2 regions of the Kocuria sabuli genome follow, and region 2 is predicted to be linked to the other one. Evidence: riboswitches for the same ligand, from Rfam matches in the RefSeq annotation. Region 2 holds a riboswitch; the other holds the start of a gene.
What was found. A riboswitch is a leader RNA that binds a small molecule or an ion and turns the genes downstream of it on or off. The one in region 2 is predicted to bind glycine.
Positions count from the first base shown of each region.

Region 1: another riboswitch for glycine. It lies ahead of RE027_RS13125 (L-serine ammonia-lyase); the one in region 2 lies ahead of gcvP (aminomethyl-transferring glycine dehydrogenase).

Region 1 covers NZ_JAVHZE010000014.1:1,433-8,558, reverse strand. Annotated here, with positions in the region: gene ppk2 (polyphosphate kinase 2) at 1-450, shown strand, start outside; gene RE027_RS13130 (ABC transporter ATP-binding protein) at 562-2,433, shown strand; glycine riboswitch at 2,465-2,563, shown strand; gene RE027_RS13125 (L-serine ammonia-lyase) at 2,992-4,422, shown strand; gene RE027_RS13120 (hypothetical protein) at 4,552-4,938, shown strand; gene RE027_RS13115 (hypothetical protein) at 5,109-5,546, shown strand; gene RE027_RS13110 (excalibur calcium-binding domain-containing protein) at 5,655-6,131, opposite strand; gene RE027_RS13105 (LysR family transcriptional regulator) at 7,046-7,126, shown strand, end outside.
Region 2 covers NZ_JAVHZE010000006.1:111,944-119,069, reverse strand. Annotated here, with positions in the region: gene rplA (50S ribosomal protein L1) at 1-97, shown strand, start outside; gene RE027_RS08365 (GNAT family N-acetyltransferase) at 222-1,370, shown strand; gene rplJ (50S ribosomal protein L10) at 1,660-2,184, shown strand; gene rplL (50S ribosomal protein L7/L12) at 2,281-2,664, shown strand; glycine riboswitch at 2,783-2,890, shown strand; gene gcvP (aminomethyl-transferring glycine dehydrogenase) at 3,054-5,915, shown strand; gene gcvT (glycine cleavage system aminomethyltransferase GcvT) at 5,912-7,021, shown strand.

The DNA of each region.
Region 1 (7,126 bases), on a different contig from region 2:
AACCGGGCGGTCGTCGAGCCCGTGATGGGTTTCTGCACGCCGCAGGAGTACGCCACGTTCATGGCGCAGACCCCGGTGTTCGAGAAGATGCTGGTGGAGTCGGGGATCCACCTGACCAAGTTCTGGTTCTCCGTCACCCAGCACGAGCAGCGCACCCGCTTCGCGATCCGCCAGATCGACCCGGTGCGCCGCTGGAAGCTCTCCCCGATGGACCTCGCCTCCCTGGACCGGTGGGAGGACTACACCGAGGCCAAGGAGGAGATGTTCCTGCGCACCGACACCGACCACGCCCCGTGGATCACCGTGCGCTCCAACGACAAAAAGCGCGCCCGGCTCAACGCCATGCGCTTCTTCCTGGACCAGTTCGACTACGAGGACAAGGACCCCGCGGTGGTGCATCCCCCCGACCCCTCGATCGTGGCCCGCGGCCGCGACGCCGTCGGCGACTGAGTCCGGGGCCCTCCCGATCGTGCTGGTGCCCTCGGGGAGGCCGGACCCTGCCATCAGGCATTGACAGGAGCACCGGTGTCACCACATGTTGACAGCCAGGGGGTTCCGACGATGGGTGAAATCACGACGGCCGAGGACGCGCAGGTGCCCCGGGGCCGTCTGCGGGACCTGACGGGCTACCTCGCGGAGCACCGTGGCGTGCTGGGCGTGGTGCTCGTCCTGTCCGTGCTGGGAGCCGGGCTGAGCCTGGCGCAGCCGGTGACCGTCCACCGGATCATCGACTCCATCGGCACCGGCCGGCCGGTGGCGCCGCTGGTGACCGTGCTGGTGCTGCTGGTGCTCGGTGCCGGCCTGGTGGGCGCGGTGCAGCAGTATCTGCTCGAACGCACGGCCGAGGGCGTGGTGCTCTCGGCCCGCCGGCGGCTGGTGGACCACCTGCTGCGCCTGACCGTGCGCGAGCACGACATCCGCCGGACCGGGGACCTGGTCTCCCGGGTCGGCGCAGACACCACCATGGTCCGGGCCGCGCTGACCGGTGGGCTCGTGGACGCCCTGGGCGGGTCGCTGGTCTTTGCCGGCGCGGTGGTCGGCATGGCGCTGCTGGACGCGCTCCTGCTCGGCATCACGCTCGGCGTCGTCGTCGTGGCCGTGCTGGCCGTGGTGGTCGCCTCGGCACGGATCCAGTCCCTCACCCGGTCGGCCCAGGACGCCGTGGGCCGGCTCGCCGCCGGCGTCGAACGCGCCGTCTCGGCGGTGCGCACCATCCGCGCCAGCGGGGCCACCGACCGGGAGGTGGCCCGGCTGGAGGCCGAGGCGTCGTCGGCCTACGACTTCGGGGTCCGGGTCGCCGGTGTCGGCGCGGTGCTCTGGCCGATCAGCGGGCTCGCCGTCCAGGGGTCCTTCCTCGCCGTCCTCGGCGTGGGTGGCTACCGTGTGGCATCCGGTGTCCTGGCGGTCGCCGACCTGGTGACCTTCATCCTCTTCCTGTTCATGATGGTCATGCCCCTGGGCCAGTTCTTCTCCGCCATCACGACCGTGCGCACCGCCCTGGGTGCCCTGGGCCGCATCCAGGAGATCCTGGAGCTTCCCCGCGAGGACACGGACGACGAGGTCTCCGACCGGGCGGACGCCACACCGCGGACCGGGACCGTCACGCGCGGAGCAGAGGTCGGGGAACGTCCCGGCGAGCTGACCTTCGACGAGGTCGCCTTCTCGTACCGGCCGGGCCGCCCCGTGCTGGACCACGTCAGCTTCACGGTCCCGGCCGGGTCGACCACCGCGATCGTCGGACCGTCGGGGGCCGGGAAGTCCACCCTGCTCGCCCTGGTCGAGCGCTTCTACGACCCCGAGCACGGATCGATCCGGCTCGACGGCACCGACGTGCGCGCCCTGTCCCGCACCGGCCTGCGGGCCCGGATCGGCTTCGTCGAGCAGAACGCCCCCGTGCTCGCCGGAACCATCCGGGAGAACCTCCTGCTCGCCGCGCCCGAGGCCGACGAGGACTCGTGCCGGACGGTGCTGGACGCCGTCAACCTGCTGGAGCGCCTGCAGGAGCACCCCGACGGGCTGGACGCCGCCGTCGGGGACGACGGCGCAGGTCTCTCGGGCGGCGAGCGCCAGCGCCTGGCCATCGCCCGCGCCCTGCTCGCGGACACCCCCCTGCTGCTGCTCGACGAGCCCACCGCCAGCCTGGACTCCCGCAACGAGCAGGCCCTCCACGCCGCCATCCGCTCCGCGGCGGCCGGGCGCACGGTCCTCATCGTGGCCCATCGCCTGTCCACCGTCGCCGGGGCCGACCAGATCGTCGTGCTCGACCACGGCCGCCTGACCGCCGCAGGCACCCACGACGAGCTCCTGCGCAGCTCGGCTCTCTACCGCGAGCTGGCCCGCCACCAGCTCCTCGTCCGGCCGGCGGAGGTCGCCCCGCCCGGCCTCAAGCGGGAGGACGGGGAGATCGTTGCTTTCCCCGATCAGCGTCACTAGGCTGTGGTGGTAGTCACAGAACTGCAGCCGTCGAGGTGCGTCGGGAGAGTCCCGTCAGCCAGACCGATCGGGCGCCGTAGGAGCAATTCCTCCCCGGGAAACTCTCAGGCCCATGTACCGTCGCACCGAGGCACATCTGGAAAGTAGCGCGGTGTCTTCTGCGCTCGCCGAAGGAGCAAGCCCCACCCCGTCCGGGTGCGGCGGAAACTCTCAGGTCGTGCAACAGATCGGGGAGGAACCCACAGACCGCGCGGGTGGACCGCGCAGAACCTGGAGTTCCTCGATGACGACCGTCCCGGCTCGCCCGGCCACTGCGGCGCCACTCGGTGAGCACACCGGCCTGCACGACGCGCACGCCGCCCCGGGGGCCCCGTGCCCCGGATCCGGTCCCCGGGACGTGCCCCGGTTCACGGCTCCGGGCCGGCCGGGCCGGAGTGTCCGGTGCTGCCCGGATCCGCTGCCGCCGGTCCCGAGAGACCCGTCCGACCCGGGCCGCGCGTCGTCCCCCCACATCACCTGCCCCGCTGCCGGGGCACCACCATGCATTGGAGCGTCATCATGGCCATCAGCGTCTTCGACCTGTTCACCGTGGGCATCGGCCCGTCGAGCTCCCACACCGTCGGCCCCATGCGCGCCGCCCTGCGCTTCGCACAGTCCCTGGCCGAGGAGGACTTCCTGGAGTCCACCGCGGACCTGCGCGTGGACGTCTACGGATCGTTGTCCGCCACCGGCCGCGGTCACGGCACGTTCACCGCGATCCTGCTGGGCCTGGAGGGCCACGACCCGGAACTGGTCCGTCCCGACCAGGTCGAGGACCGGCTGGCCGACATCGCCGCCACCGGCACGCTGCGGCTGGGCGAGGCCCTGGGACACCGCAAGGACATCCTCTACACCGTCGCGGACATGGTGCAGCACCCGCTGACCGTGCTGGCCCGGCACACCAACGGCATGCGCTTCCAGGCCCTCGACGCCGCCGGGGGCGTGCTGACCGCGCAGACCTGGTTCTCCGTGGGCGGCGGATTCATCGTCCGTGACGGCGAGGAGGACACCGCCGCGGCCGAGCTGGCCGCGGCCACCGCCCAGGTGCCCTATCCCTTCCGCACCGCCGAGCAGCTGCTCGCGCACTGCCGCACCACGGGGCTAAGCATCGACGAGGTGATGCTCGCCGACGAGCGGACCTGGCGCGGCGAGGACGAGATCCGGCAGCAGCTGCTGCACATCTGGGAGGTCATGGAGGAGTGCAAGGACTCCAGCCTGCGGCGCACCGGCCCGCTGCCAGGCGGGCTGAACGTCGCCCGCCGCGCCCCGGACTGGCACCGGCGCCTGCGCACGGAGGACCCGGACCGGGACCCGGGCTTCTGGCCGGAGTGGGTGAACCTCGTGGCCCTGGCGGTCAACGAGGAGAACGCCTCCGGCGGCCGCGTGGTCACCGCCCCCACCAACGGGGCCGCCGGCATCGTCCCGGCGGTGCTGTTCTACGCCACCCACTACTCCCCCGCCGCCCGCGCCGCGGCCGGGCAGGGCCCGGAGGCCCTCGATGCGGTCAGGCGGGACATCGTGGTCCGCTTCCTGCTCACGGCCGGGGCGGTCGGAGTGCTGTACAAGGAGCAGGCGTCGATCTCCGGGGCCGAGGTCGGCTGCCAGGGCGAGGTCGGTTCCGCCTCCTCGATGGCCGCGGCCGGACTCGCGCAGATCCTCGGCGGAACCCCCGCCCAGGTGGAGAACGCCGCGGAGATCGCCATGGAGCACAACCTCGGACTGACCTGTGACCCGATCGGGGGCCTGGTGCAGATCCCGTGCATCGAGCGCAACGCGATCGCCGCGGCCAAGGCCATCAACGCCGCCAAGATGGCCATGTGGGGGGACGGCACGCACCGGGTCAGCCTCGACGAGGTCATCGTGACCATGCGCGAGACCGGCAGGGACATGAGCCACAAGTACAAGGAGACGGCCCTGGGCGGGCTGGCCGTCAACGTCGTGGAGTGCTGACGGTGACGGCACCCTGAACGCCGTGGCGCGCTGAACCCGGCCTCCCCGGACGACGCCGGCCCGAGGTGCCGTGCTCCGACCGGCCGGCTCGAGATGGATCTGTCGGCCCCCGGCGGTATCGTCGAAATCATGAGGATTTCTGCAGCCTCTCCCCCGGACCTGCAAGGACCGACCACCTCGACACCGCGGTTCGAGACCGCCCGGCGCAACTTCCAGCTCGCCCGCCACGAGCTCACCATCGCTGCCCTGGAGGAGCTGGTGCTCCGGGTTCGCATCCGGCACCCGGACGCCGCCCGGGTGCTGTTCGTCTGCGACGACGTCGAGGACGGGCTCTACCTGGCCGAGATCACCGACGGCGCCGGTCGCCCCCTGGGCACGGGCGGGCCGCTGCTGGACGACCGCACCACCGGCCAGGTCCTCGGCAACCTGCGCGGGTCCGATCTCGCATCCCTGGACGGAGTGACGCACGACCGGGCCGCGATGGCCTTCGCCGTGGAGATCGACACGCTGGGCTGAGCCGGTGGCCGGCGGTGTCGGCCCATCCGGAGACTGTCGGAGCACCGGGAGACCGACGGCACCGGGAGACCATGGGACCGCGCGCCGGTCCATCGGCCCGGCCGCCCGCGCTGGACCGAGCCCCTCCGCCGGCCGCGACGCCGTCGGGCAACGGCCCTAGAGTCACGCCCATGGGGGACCTGCTGTACGAGTGGATGGATACGGAGCAGGCCGCCGAGGCGCTGGACGAGGACCAGGTCCTCCTCCCCGGCCTGCCGATCTGCAGCGCCTACCAGACCGCCCACGGCCGCGACCCGATGAGCGGGTCGGAGATGCGCGCGCACGTGGAACGCACGATCAGCGCGCTGCGTGGTGAGGGTCCGGAGGCGGCCGCCACCGAGGAACCGCTGGTGACGGTGGTCGCCGAGGTGGACTGCTTCGACGTCGGTCTGCGCGCCGACCTCGCCGAGCAGCACTCCGCGCTGGTGGAGTGGCTGATCGCGGAGCTCGCAGACCGCGACGGCGTCGTCCCGGTCCACCGCTGCGGGACCTCCGCGCTGGTCGTGGACGTCCCGTCCTGGGACGAGCTGAGGGTGCGGATGTGGCTGCAGCGGCACCCCCCGCGCTGAGCGATCCGGCCACCCCGTCATCCGCCGGCACGTTCCCCAGCCCTGAGGAACTCCGCGCGACGGCCCCGGTGCCCCACGGGGGGGGGCACCGGGGCCGACGGGGCGCCGCTAAGCGGTCCGGGCGCGCCGCCGCACCAGGAGTGCGCCGCCGGCGGCGACCAGGACCAGGCCACCGGCGACCGCGGCCGCGCCGTCGCCGGCGGCGGGCTCGACGGCCACGCCGGTGTCCGCGCCGCCGACCGGGACCTGCTCGATCTGCGGGACCTCCTCGAGCCCGGTGCCCTCGGGGCCGGCGACGATGCCGGTGCCCGGGGGCAGTTCCTGCAGCCCCTGCTGCGTGGCGACGATCTCCGCGACCTTGGCGGCGTCGTAGGGGTAGATGTCGCTCTCGCACCCGACGGAGTCCGCATCGCGGTCCAGGGCGGGAGCGTACGCCGGACTGGTGGCGGGAATGTTGTGGACGCCGGCGGCCGCGGCTGCGTCACAGTTCGGGAACGGCAGAGCCGCCGCGGTGGCCGGGGTGACGGTCAGGGCCGAGAATCCGACGGCGGTGATCAGTGCTGCACGTGCTGCGCTTCTTCTCATCTGCTTCTCGCTCTCTCCGGGGATGCTTGCATTTGCAACGTACCCACTCCGTCCCCTCGGCCACCACCCTGGGCTCGACACAGAACTGATCCGGCCAGGAAGGGTTGACTTCGGGTCACACGGTGGGCTTCCGTGGCACCCCTGCCCAGCACCCCGATAGCCACCTCCCGTCCCGGACATCCGGGACGGAATCCATCGCGCCTGCACCAGGACGGGTGGTGGCAGAAGCATGGCGCGGAATGCTGCCGTGACCACCGATCACCCCGAGCGGATCCACCGGGCTCCGGGGTCCCACCGGCTGCTGCCGGAGCCCACTCCTAGATTCACGGAAGCACCACAATGTTGCCCGTGATCCGCACCATATGTCGGCGCTGTTTGCAGGACACCGGGTGGATTGGCGATCCTCGGTAGTGGGAGAAACCGGGACCGGACCAGCGGTCACGCGGTGGCTTTCCTGGGAGCCCATGGCGTCGGCCGGACAACGGAGTCCACCCGATGCCCGGCCCTCATCCCCCTGGGGAGACAGTGTTGGAGGCGGAACGTGCTGGGGGGCCGTTCCGCCTCCAGCCATCTCAAGAACCTCGCGGATCCAGCTCGCCCCCGATCACGAGGGATGCAGCCCCGGCGCGCGCCGGCATCCGGGTCGATCCGTCGGCGGGCGCGGAACCCGGTGGCCGATGAGACCTCCGGGCGCTCCAGCGGCCGGCTCGGCCGACGACTGCCCGCAGGTGCCCGGGTGCCTGCCTCCCGCCGCCCTCACGGACCGTTGTCTATCCTTTCGATCAGGGCGGTCGATCAAGCAGAGCGACAACGATGCAGTCGCCCTCTCACCGGTCGGGCACGCTGGTTCAGCCCGGTCGACGCCCCGGAGTCCGCTGCCGTGCCGAGGGACGTCTGCTGCGGAAGGAGACGGGATGAATCTGCGCCAGCTGCGGTACTTCCTGGCCGTGGTGGACAAGGGCGGGGTGCACCGGGCGGCGGAGGCCCTGTTCGTG
Region 2 (7,126 bases):
GAAGGGCCGCTACATCACCAAGGCGACCGTCTCGACCACGTTCGGCCCGGGCATCCCGGTCGACCCGAACGCCACCGAGGTCGTCGTCGGCGCCTGACGCCGGACACCGGGGCCCTGGACGGGGCCCCCACGGGTGGGGGCCCGGCCGCTGCGGCCGGGCCCCTCGCCGTTCCACCCCACGCGAACCCGGGGGCACCGCCGCCCTCCGGAAGGGAGTCCCCGTGATCGAGCACCCCCCAGTGCGGATCGAGCAGATGCGCATCCCCGACGAGTTCGACGACGCCGCCCAGGAGCTGCTGGGCCGGGTGGCCGAGCTCGTGCGCCGGTCCCGGCAGCACGTCTGGGGGATCTCCGACCTCACCGGCGACGCCCAGGAGCTGTACCGGGACCTGCTGGACCCCTTCGAGCGGGTCGTCATCCTCCTGGCGTGGGTGGACGGCCGGCTCGCGGGCCGGGCCGAGGTCCGGATGCCGCTGGTCGCCCTCACCGGGTCCGCGCACATCACGGTGGACGTGGACCCCGAGGTCACCTCCCAGGGCACGGGCAGCGAGCTGCTGAGCGCGGCCGAGCAGCTCGCCGTGGGGGAGTCCCGCCGGCACCTGCGGATCCAGACGGAGCACCCCGGCCCCGAGGAGATCCAGGGCGACGGCAGCGTCACCGGGGTCTTCCCGGTGATCACCCCCGGCATGGTCGAGTGGGTCGACGCCGCGGACGGCTCCGGCCGTCTGCCCGTCTCCAACCGGCAGACGCGATTCGCCCTCAGCGCCGGGTACCGGCTCGAGTCCGTCAGCGACTTCGGCGTCCTGGAGGTCCCCCTGCCGCCCGCCCGGACGGAGGCCCTGCTGCGCGAGGTGGCGGCCTCGCCGGCGCCGGAGCCGTACCGGATCCACGTCTGGAGCGGGCCCGCCCCCGAGGACCGGCTCGACGAGTTCGCCGCGCTGCACTCGCGCATGGCCGCCGACTCGTTCCTGCCGCCGGTCGCCGCCGAGTCCGAGCCCTGGGACGCCGAGCGCGTGCGCCGGACCGAGCAGCTGCGCGCCGAGACGGGCAACCTCTCGCTGGTCGCCGTCGCCGAGCACGAGCGCACCGGCCGCCTCGTCGGGATGACCGAGATCGTCCTGACGGGGGACGAGTCGCCGATCGGGATGCAGGACGAGACCGTGGTGCTGCGCGAGCACCGCCGCCGGTGGATCGCCACCCGCCTGAAGCTGGCCAACCTGCAGCAGCTCGAGCGGCTGGCCCCGAGCGTGCGCACCGTGTACTCGTGGAGCCACAGCGGCGACGACCGGATGAGCCGGGTCAACAGCCGCCTGGGCTTCCGGGTCGCAGGGCGCAGCGGCGTGTGGTCCCGCGAGTTCCCGGCGGCCTGAACGGCGCGGGCGGGACCGATTTGGCCGGGGCGGGGGCCTCGGGTACTCTGGGAGGACCAAAGACCGCCGGTCGTGTTCTCCCCTGCCCCGCCTGCTCCGTTCAGGAGCGTGCGGAACCGGGGAGCAGCCGTAAGAGTTCCGCCAGGAACGGCCAGCGCAGGTGAACCAGCACAGTGAGCACGCCCGTGGAGCACGGGAAGTGTCACGGAGCCCCGGGCATCTGCGCGGGGCTTTTTCTGTGCCCGGGACCTTCCGGCAGCGCCCGGCATCGAAGACCGGAAGGAGTACCATGGCGAACCCGGAAAAGGCAGCCGCGGTCGCCGAGTTGAAGGAGCTGTTCTCCAACTCGGGCGCTGCTGTTCTGACTGAGTACCGCGGCCTCACCGTGGCCCAGCTCAAGGAGCTGCGCCGCTCGCTCGGTGAGAACGCCGAATACGCCGTGGTGAAGAACACGCTGACCGCGATCGCGGCCAAGGAGATGGGCATCGACGCGTTCGACGGCCAGCTCGCCGGCCCGAGCGCGATCGCCTTCATCTCGGGTGACCCCGTCGAGGCCGCCAAGAGCCTGCGTGACTTCGCCAAGGCGAACCCGCAGCTCGTCGTCAAGAGCGGTTACCTCGAGGGCAAGGCGCTCAGCGAGGCCGAGATCAAGCAGCTGGCGGACCTCGAGTCCCGTGAGGTCCTGCTGGCCAAGGTCGCCGGCGCGGCCCAGGCGTCGCTGTCCCAGGCCGCCGCGCTGTTCCAGGCCCCGCTGTCCAAGACCGTCCGCACGGCCGAGGCGCTGCGCGCCAAGGTCGAGGAGCAGGACGCCTAGGCAGCACCCGCCGCGAGGCACATTCTCACCACGGAACCAGACCGTCCCGCGCCGATGAACCCGGTCGGGGCACCACATCGAAAAGGAGCCACAACCATGGCCAAGCTCACCACCGACGAACTGATCGACGCGTTCAAGGAGCTCTCCCTCATCGAGCTCTCCGAGTTCGTCAAGGCGTTCGAGGAGACCTTCGACGTCACCGCCGCCGCCCCCGTGGCCGTGGCCGGTGCCGCCGCCCCCGCCGCCGCCGCCGAGGAGGCCGAGGAGCAGACCGAGTTCGACGTCGTCCTCGAGGCCGCCGGCGAGAAGAAGATCCAGGTCATCAAGGAGGTCCGCGCGCTGACCTCCCTCGGCCTCAAGGAGGCCAAGGACCTCGTGGACTCGGCCCCCAAGGCCGTCCTCGAGGGCGCCAACAAGGAGGCCGCGGACAAGGCCAAGGAGGCCCTCGAGGGCGCCGGCGCCACCGTCACCCTCAAGTAAGGTCCCCCAGGACCCGTTCTTCGCGAACGCTCCCACGAGGCCCCGGACGCACGCCGTCCGGGGCCTCGTGCCGTGCCGGGCGGCGTGTGGGACACTGGGTGCACAACACATCGGCCGCCCACGCGCAGCGGGAGAGTCCGACGCCGTCCGCCCCCGGACGGCGGGCGGCGCCGAAGGAGCAAATCCTCCCCGGGAATCTCTCAGGCACCCGTACCGCTGCGATCAGGCCACTCTGAAGAGGTCCTCCCGTCCGCGGCCACCGGCCCCGGGCGGGGGCCACCGACGGTGCAGGCCGGTCCCCGCCCGGGGCCGGTGAAAACTCTCAGGTCAGGCAACAGAGCGGGGAGGTCGGACGGGCCCCACCGGGCCTCGAACACGAGGAGCTGACCTTGTCCTTCCTTCCACGCCACCTCGGGCCGGACGCCGCCGAGACCGCCATCATGCTCGAGACCGTCGGCGCGACCGACCTCGAGGAGCTCGTCTCCCGCGCCGTCCCCACCACCATCGACTCGGACGAGCCCCTGCGGCTGCCCGCCCCGATGACCGAGCACGAGGCCCTCGCGGCCCTGCGCCGGATCGCCGCGAAGAACCGGGTGATGACACAGATGATCGGGCAGGGCTACGCCGAGACGGTCACCCCGCCCGCCCTGCGCCGCAACATCCTCGAGAACCCCTCCTGGTACACCTCCTACACCCCGTACCAGCCGGAGATCTCCCAGGGCCGGCTCGAGGCCCTGCTGACCTTCCAGAACGCCGTGATGGACCTCACGGGCCTGGACGTCGCGAACGCCTCCCTGCTGGACGAGGCCACCGCCGTGGCCGAGGCCGTGCTCATGATGCGGCGCGCCAACCGCAAGGCCACGAGCCGCCGCGTCGTGGTGGACTCCCGGACCCTGCCGCAGACCCTGGCCGTGCTGCGCGGGCGCTGCCAGGCGGTGGGCGTCGAGCTGGTCGTCGCGGACCTCGCCGAGGGCCTGCCCGAGGGCGAGTTCTTCGGCGTGGTCCTGACCCAGGTGGGCGTCGACGGCGACGTCGCCGTCCTGGCCGAGCGCACCGAGCAGGCCCACGCGCAGGGCGCCCTCGTGGCCGTCGCCACCGACCTGCTGGCCCTCACCCTCCTGCGCTCCCCGGGGGAGCAGGGCGCGGACATCGCCGTGGGCTCCGCCCAGCGCTTCGGGGTGCCCCTGTTCTTCGGCGGCCCCCACGCCGCCTTCATGGCCTGCCGCAAGGGCCTGGAGCGCAACCTGCCGGGCCGCCTGGTCGGCGTCTCGGTGGACTCCTCGGGCCGGCCCGCCTACCGCCTGGCGCTGCAGACCCGCGAGCAGCACATCCGCCGCGAGAAGGCCACCTCCAACATCTGCACCGCCCAGGCGCTGCTGGCCATCGTCGCCGGCGCCTACGCCGCCTACCACGGCGCGGACGGGCTGCGCGCCATCGCCGAGCGCGTGCACGGACTCGCCGCGCGGCTGGCCGCCGGGCTCAGCGCCGCCGGCGTGCCCGTGGTGCACGACCGGTTCTTCGACACCGTCCTGGCCGAGGTGCCGGGCCGCGCGGACGCCGTCGTGGCCGCCGCCGCGGAGCGCGGGATCAACGTGCGCCGGGCCGACGCCGACCACGTCTCCGTCTCGGTCGGGGAGCCCCACGACGAGGGCGACGTCGACGCGGTGCTCGCCGCCTTCGGGGCGCACGCCCCCGGGGACGGGGCCGCCGGGCCCGGCTGGGACCTGCCGGGCGCGCTGCTGCGCACCGACTCCTACCTCGCCCACCCGGTGTTCACCCTGCACCGCTCCGAGACCGCGATGATGCGCTGGCTGCGCTCCCTCGCGGACAAGGACCTGGCCCTGGACCGGACCATGATCCCGCTGGGCTCGTGCACCATGAAGCTCAACGCGGCCGCCGAGATGGAGCCCATCAGCTGGCCCGAGTTCGCCTCGATCCACCCGCTGGCGCCCGAGGACCAGACCGCCGGCTACCGGGAGCTCATCGCCCAGCTCGAGTCCTGGCTCACGGAGATCACCGGCTACGCCGCCGTGTCCGTCCAGCCCAACGCCGGGTCCCAGGGGGAGCTCGCCGGCCTGCTGGCGATCCACCGCTACCACCTCTCCCGCGGGGACGACCGGCGCAGGACCATCCTCATCCCGTCCTCGGCCCACGGCACCAACGCGGCGTCCGCGGTGCTCGCGGACCTGAAGGTCGTGGTCGTGGCCACCGCCGAGGACGGCTCCGTGGACCTGGACGACCTCGCCGCGAAGATCGACGCGGTGGGGGACGAGCTCGCGGGCATCATGATCACCTACCCCTCCACGCACGGCGTGTTCGAGGAGCAGGTCACCGCGGTGTGCGCGGCGGTGCACGACGCCGGGGGCCAGGTCTACGTGGACGGCGCCAATCTCAACGCCCTCATGGGCCTCGCCCGGCCCGGGCGCTTCGGCGGGGACGTCTCCCACCTGAACCTGCACAAGACCTTCTGCATCCCGCACGGCGGCGGCGGGCCCGGCGTCGGGCCCGTGGCGGTCGCGGAGCACCTCGTGCCGTTCCTGCCCGGGGACCCCGGCGCCGTGGACGCGGCGGCCGAGTCCTTCCCGGTCTCCCAGTCCCGCTACGGCTCGGCCGGGGTGCTCCCGATCTCCTGGATGTACATCGCCATGACCGGGGCGGAGGGGCTCACCGCGTCCTCGCGCACCGCGATCCTCAACGCGAACTACGTCTCCGCCCGGCTCGCGGACGTCTTCCCGACGCTCTACACCGGTCCCGGCGGCCTCGTGGCCCACGAGTGCATCCTCGACCTGCGCCCCCTCACCAAGGCGTCCGGGGTCACCGCCGAGGACGTGTGCAAGCGGCTGGTCGACTACGGCTTCCACGCCCCCACGCTCGCGTTCCCCGTGGCCGGGACACTCATGGTCGAGCCCACGGAGTCCGAGAACCTCGCCGAGCTCGACCGCTTCGTCGCCGCGATGCGGGCGATCCACGCCGAGATGCAGGCGGTGGCCGACGGGGAGGTCCCGCTCGAGGACTCCGTCCTGCGCCGCGCCCCGCACACCGCGGAGGTGCTCACGGCCGACGGGTGGGACCGCCCCTACCCGCGCTCCCAGGCCGCCTACCCGCTGCCCGAGCTGCGCCTGGCGAAGTACTGGGTGCCCGTGGGCCGGGTCGAGAACGCCGCCGGCGACCGCAACCTGGTCTGCAGCTGCCCGCCGATCGAGGCGTTCGCCGCCGCGGGCGCGACCCAGGACGCGGAGGCGGCCCGATGAGCCCCCGGACGACCCCGCTCGAGGCCGCCCACCGGGAGGCCGGTGCCGTGTTCACCGACTTCGGCGGCTGGCAGATGCCCCTCAAGTACGCCAACGACGTCGCCGAGCACCACGCGGTGCGCCGCGCCGCGGGGGTCTTCGACCTCTCCCACATGGGGGAGATCGCGGTCGAGGGCCCCGCGGCGGCCGCGTTCCTCGACGCGGCGCTCGTCTCCCGGATGAGCGCGCTGGCCCCCGGTCGGGCGAAGTACTCCCTCCTCGTCGACGAGGCCGGCCGTGTGCTCGACGACCTCATCACCTACCGCCTCGCGGAGGACCGCTTCCTCGTGGTGCCCAACGCGGCCAACGGGGAGGTCGTCCTGCGCGCCCTGCAGGAGCGCGCGGACGGCTCCGGCGCCGCGGTCGAGGACCGTACGGAGGCGACCGCCCTCGTGGCGGTCCAGGGTCCCGCCGCGCAGGACACGCTGCTCGCCGCCGGCGTCACCGACCCGGACGCCGTGCGCGGGCTGCGCTACTACGCGTGCGTGCCCACCGAGGTCGCCGGGGTGCCGGCGCTCGTGGCGCGCACCGGGTACACGGGAGAGGACGGCTTCGAGCTCTACACGGCCCCCGCGCACGCGCGCACCGTCTGGGACGCGCTGCTCGCGGCCGGGGAGGAGCACGGGGTCGTCCCCTCCGGGCTCGCCGCCCGGGACTCCCTGCGCCTGGAGGCGGGGATGCCGCTGTACGGCCACGAGCTCGGCCCGGAGACCACGCCGTTCGAGGCCGGGCTGGGCCGGCTCGTGGAGGCGGCGCTGCGGAGCAAGGACGACTTCGTGGGGCGCGCCGCCCTCGAGGCGCAGGCGGCCGAGCCGCCGGCCCGGGTGCTCGTGGGGCTCAAGGGCCTGACCCGCCGCCCGGTGCGCGCCGGCAACACGGTGCTCGCTGGGGAGGAGACGGTCGGCGAGGTCACCAGCGGCGTCCCGTCGCCGACCCTCGGCCACCCGGTGGCGATGGCCCTGCTGCGGCCGGACGCGCTGGAGCCGGGGGTCCCGCTCGAGGCCGACGTGCGGGGCCGCCGCGCCCCGGTCGAGGTCGTCGAGCTGCCCTTCTACCGCCGCGGCTGAGAGGCGGCTGAGACGGAGCACACGAAATTCCTCATCCTACGGCCGGTGGGCGCTCGCGTCCACCGGCCGTGTGGACAGACTCGTCTTTCGCGCCTATGCTGGATA